One region of the Brenneria sp. L4-2C genome, then DNA from elsewhere that is predicted to be linked to it. Evidence: predicted binding sites of a transcription regulator. Region 1 holds the regulator's gene; the other holds the start of a gene.
What was found. Region 1 encodes LexA, which represses DNA repair genes until DNA is damaged. Its sites were predicted from a motif close to TNCTGTATGTACATACAGNA; they were not measured.
Positions count from the first base shown of each region.

Region 1 (2,209 bases):
GCCGATTATTTTAGTTAACGTAATACGTCTGGATTTTAATTACCAGAAAATCTTTTCAGCCATAATGAGTCGACTTATCATCCATCAGAATTCGCGTTGCTGATTCGTTGCCGTCTCTTTAAGTAGCGCGTCTGACGCCTTGTTCTTTATACCTGGCACGACACGTCATACTGCAAGTGACAGATACGTTGGTTTTGTTACTTGAATTATTTAGGGTATAGCGCATTTCCGCGCCATTGGCAAAAGTCAGTGATGAAATCGAATAACTAACAAGCCGCAAAAAAAACCTGCTGAAATATTAACGAAAAATAATAGTTCCACAATATTATTTATAACACGCCTTCAAGAACCCGCATTAATCGTTTAATAAAAAAAGCGCTTTGATCAAAAAATAAAATCAGCCAATAACACCCGACAAAAAGCAGGATTAAATGCAACAAAATGTATCGTAAATATAGGCTCAATAAATATTGAAATCCGCTAAAACGCGCCTAAATAGATCGGCAAAAGCTGTTTCATATCACTATTCAAGGGAAATGAAGCGTTTCCAGGCGCGAGCGTTAACACGGCGTACCGCGGTCCGGAAAAAACGCGTTACAAAACCGACGCCTCTGCGGTTTGAAATAGGATGGCGATATTCGCCTCAGTGCTGAGGCGAATATCTCCGTCATACGTGAAACTAACCAGTCAGGATGGGAATCAGATTGGCAATAGCCGGAATCAGCTCCAGTCGCCGTTTCGAATAACGCCGACCGCCAGCCCTTCAATGGAAAAACTTTGCTGACGCAGATCGACGACAATCGGCGCAAACTCTTCATTTTCCGCCAGAAGATGCACCGTGTTACCCTGCTTCTTCAAGCGCTTAACCGTGACTTCATCTTCAATGCGCGCCACGACGACCTGCCCGTTATGCACATCTTGCGTTTTATGCACCGCCAGTAAATCGCCGTCCATAATGCCGATATCTTTCATCGACATTCCGCTGACGCGCAACAGAAAATCGGCGCTGGGTTTAAACATGGACGGGTCGACCTGATAATGACATTCGATGTGCTGCTGAGCCAACAGCGGCTCACCCGCGGCGACGCGGCCAATCAACGGAATGCCAGCCTCTTCTTCCATCAACAGACGGATGCCGCGCGATGCGCCGGAGACAATTTCGATAACGCCTTTACGCGCCAGCGCCTTCAAATGCTCTTCAGCGGCATTCGGCGAACGGAATCCCAGCTGTTGGGCAATCTCCGCTCGCGTAGGCGGCATACCGGTCTGTGCAAGATGATCGCGGATCAGGTCATAAACCTGCTGCTGTCTGGCTGTTAATGCTTTCATTCCGCCCCCTGGTTGTTTATACAGTTTTGCTGTGAGTATATACAGCTAATTGCCAATTGGGAACCAGGATGTGAGTAAACCTCGGTTTTTATTGATTTCTGCAAGCCTTCACGCAAAACGCTGCCAGAGAATAGCGCCCCAGACGACGACCGCCAGCAGAATGGCGACAAACACCGCGGCCGAGCCGATATCCTTTGCCCGGCCTGATAATTCATGATGCTCAAGACCGATGCGATCGACGACCGCTTCAATCGCGCTGTTAACCAGTTCAAACAGCATGATCAACACGACAGAGGCGATAAGCAGCAGTCTTTCGACCAGGGTGACAGGCAACAGACAGGCGACGATCGCCCCGACAATGACCAGCAGACTTTCCTGACGAAAGGCCGCTTCATGCCGCCACGCCTGCTTCAATCCCTGTAGGGAATAGCCGGTAGCTTTGATTATCCGGGTTATCCCCGTTGCTTTGTTCATCCATCCTCCATTATTTATCAGCGTTCGCTCGCATTTTACCGCTTAACCGTTGTCTTATCACAACAGATCTCCAGCGCAGTTTCTGGTATCCTTGCGACGCATTGCTAACAAGAGGCTTCAAGTTGTTATGTCAGGTTGGCGTAAAATTTACTATAACTTACTGAATTTTCCACTCAAACTGTTAGTGAAGAGTAAGGTCATACCCATAGATCCCGTGGCTGAATTGGGATTGGATCCCTCACGCCCGATCCTCTATGTGCTGCCTTACAATTCGCAGGCGGATTTACTGACCCTCAGGGCGAAATGTCTGGCGTTGGGTCTTCCCGATCCGCTCCAGCCGGTCGACATTGACGGATCGCAATTGCCCAGCCACGTTTTCATTAACGATGGCCCGCGCGTATTCCGC
Region 1 is NZ_JBEIAC010000005.1:90,677-92,885, reverse strand. It holds gene lexA (transcriptional repressor LexA) at 721-1,329, opposite strand; gene ABRZ26_RS09885 (diacylglycerol kinase) at 1,438-1,803, opposite strand; gene plsB (glycerol-3-phosphate 1-O-acyltransferase PlsB) at 1,931-2,209, shown strand, end outside.

Region 2 (2,209 bases), on a different contig from region 1:
GGCTGATAAATTCCTTCATCACCCGACGATAAACATCGCGTTTGAAAGAAACAACCTGACGAACCGGGTACCAGTAACTGACCCAGCGCCAACCATCGAACTCAGGCGTGCCACTGCTTTGCATATTGATGTCCGACTCATTACACATTAACTGTAGCAGAAACCATTTTTGCTTTTGGCCGATACATACCGGTTTTGTATCCCAACGCACCAAACGTTTTGGTAATTTATAGCGTAACCAGCTACGGGTAGAGGCCAGAATACGAACATCTTTTCTTCTTAACCCCACTTCCTCATACAGTTCACGGTACATCGCCTGTTCCGCGCTTTCTCCGGGGTTAATTCCCCCCTGGGGAAACTGCCAGGAGTGCTGACCGTAACGACGGGCCCACAAGACCTGTCCCTGCCGATTACAAATTACAATGCCAACATTCGGGCGGTAGCCATCATCATCGATCACCGGACTACCTCGATAGACTTAAATGCAAAGATAACTTGATTGTTTCACACTCCCGCCAGACGGTAAACCACTGCTTGGAACAGTTATCGTTCTAATAAGAGTCAGATAACCCACAGACTTCATCAAAGTTATAAACATGTTAAGTTCAATATCGCCGTTTTATTCACTATTTCTGTGGACATCTTTGTGCAGAACCCATGAAAAAGTGAGTAAAACTTATTTTTCAGTTAAAAACCGCCCCGCGGAAAATAAAAAAATAATTATTATTTTTCATAAAATTAGGTATTTTCTTAACAGCTAGATCACTGAGAGATCCTCTGAGTGAACGACCATCGCCGAAATAGTGGCGAAAGATCGCGCTATGCCGGTTTTATCCACAGAACCTTATCCCTCATCAGGCAAAAAACAGACAAAAACAGCAAAATCCCCGCGCGTCAAGGCTGTAAATCAAACCAGTAATCCCTCTTTATCCGGGTTATCCAATAAATCTGTGGATAAGATGGTGTAAGATCCTGTTCATTGTTAGCGTCTACAAGTGCACAGTTTACGAAACGCGAATCGGCAAGCGGGATTGTACTTAAAAAAATCGCTATGAATCATGCTATTATTGAGTTTCTCAACAGACTTTCCGCTTGTGCACGAATGCGTTTCAAGCATTGTGTTTTTTTTGAACAGAAAAAATCAGGCTATGGATTTTATGAATTCACCCTCCGTATCCGCTACGCCGCCGCAGAGCGAGCAGGAACTGTTGCTGCGCGCCCAGTCGCTGGCGGGCTACAATTTGGCCGAGCTGGCGGACATCGCGCGACTGCCTCTGCCGGCGAATCTGAAACGGGATAAAGGGTGGATCGGCATCCTGCTGGAGCACTTTCTGGGCGCCAGCGCCGGCAGTAAACCGGAACAGGATTTCCCCGATATCGGCATTGAACTGAAGACCATCCCCATTGACGAACAGGGACGGCCGCTGGAGACCACCTTCGTATGCGTTGCGCCGTTAACCGGCAACAGCGGCGTCACCTGGGAAAGCTGCCACGTTCGCCATAAGCTGGCGCGGGTGTTATGGATACCGGTCGAAGGCTCGCGGCACATCCCTCTGGGCGCACGTCGTATCGGCGCGCCGCTTATCTGGAGCCCCAGCCGGGAAGAGGAAGAGCAACTGCGGCGCGACTGGGAAGAACTGATGGACCTGATTGTTCTCGGCCGGGTGGAAAGCATCACCGCGCGCCACGGCGAAGTGCTGCAATTGCGTCCCAAAGCGGCGAATAGCCATGCGTTGACGGAAGCGATCGGCGAGTTCGGACAACCGATTCTGACCTTGCCCCGCGGATTCTACTTAAAGAAAACATTTACCGCCCCCTTGCTGGCGCGCCATTTTCTGCTGTAACCTGCGACGCTTTTTCTTGCCTGCTCACCAAGACAGCAGCGTATAATATCGTTTACATTTCGTTTAAGGTGCTTTGATATAATGTTCGATTGGATTGTTGACCCGAATGCCTGGTTAGCTCTGGGTACGCTAACTATTCTGGAAATCGTTCTGGGTATCGACAACATTATTTTTCTGTCGTTAGTTGTCGCCAAATTACCCAAAGCTCAACAAAATAAAGCGCGTCGTATAGGACTCATGGGCGCCATGCTTATGCGTCTGGGATTGCTGGCGTCCATCGCCTGGGTTATCCGCCTGACCAATCCGTTGTTTACCGTATTAGACAATGAGATCTCCACGCGCGACCTGATCCTGTTTTTCGGCGG
Region 2 is NZ_JBEIAC010000003.1:369,822-372,030, forward strand. It holds gene rppH (RNA pyrophosphohydrolase) at 1-460, opposite strand, end outside; gene mutH (DNA mismatch repair endonuclease MutH) at 1,158-1,844, shown strand; gene ABRZ26_RS07765 (TerC family protein) at 1,926-2,209, shown strand, end outside.
Region 2: mutH (DNA mismatch repair endonuclease MutH) is a predicted target of LexA. The motif match lies at 899-918, and genes of this name have one in related genera.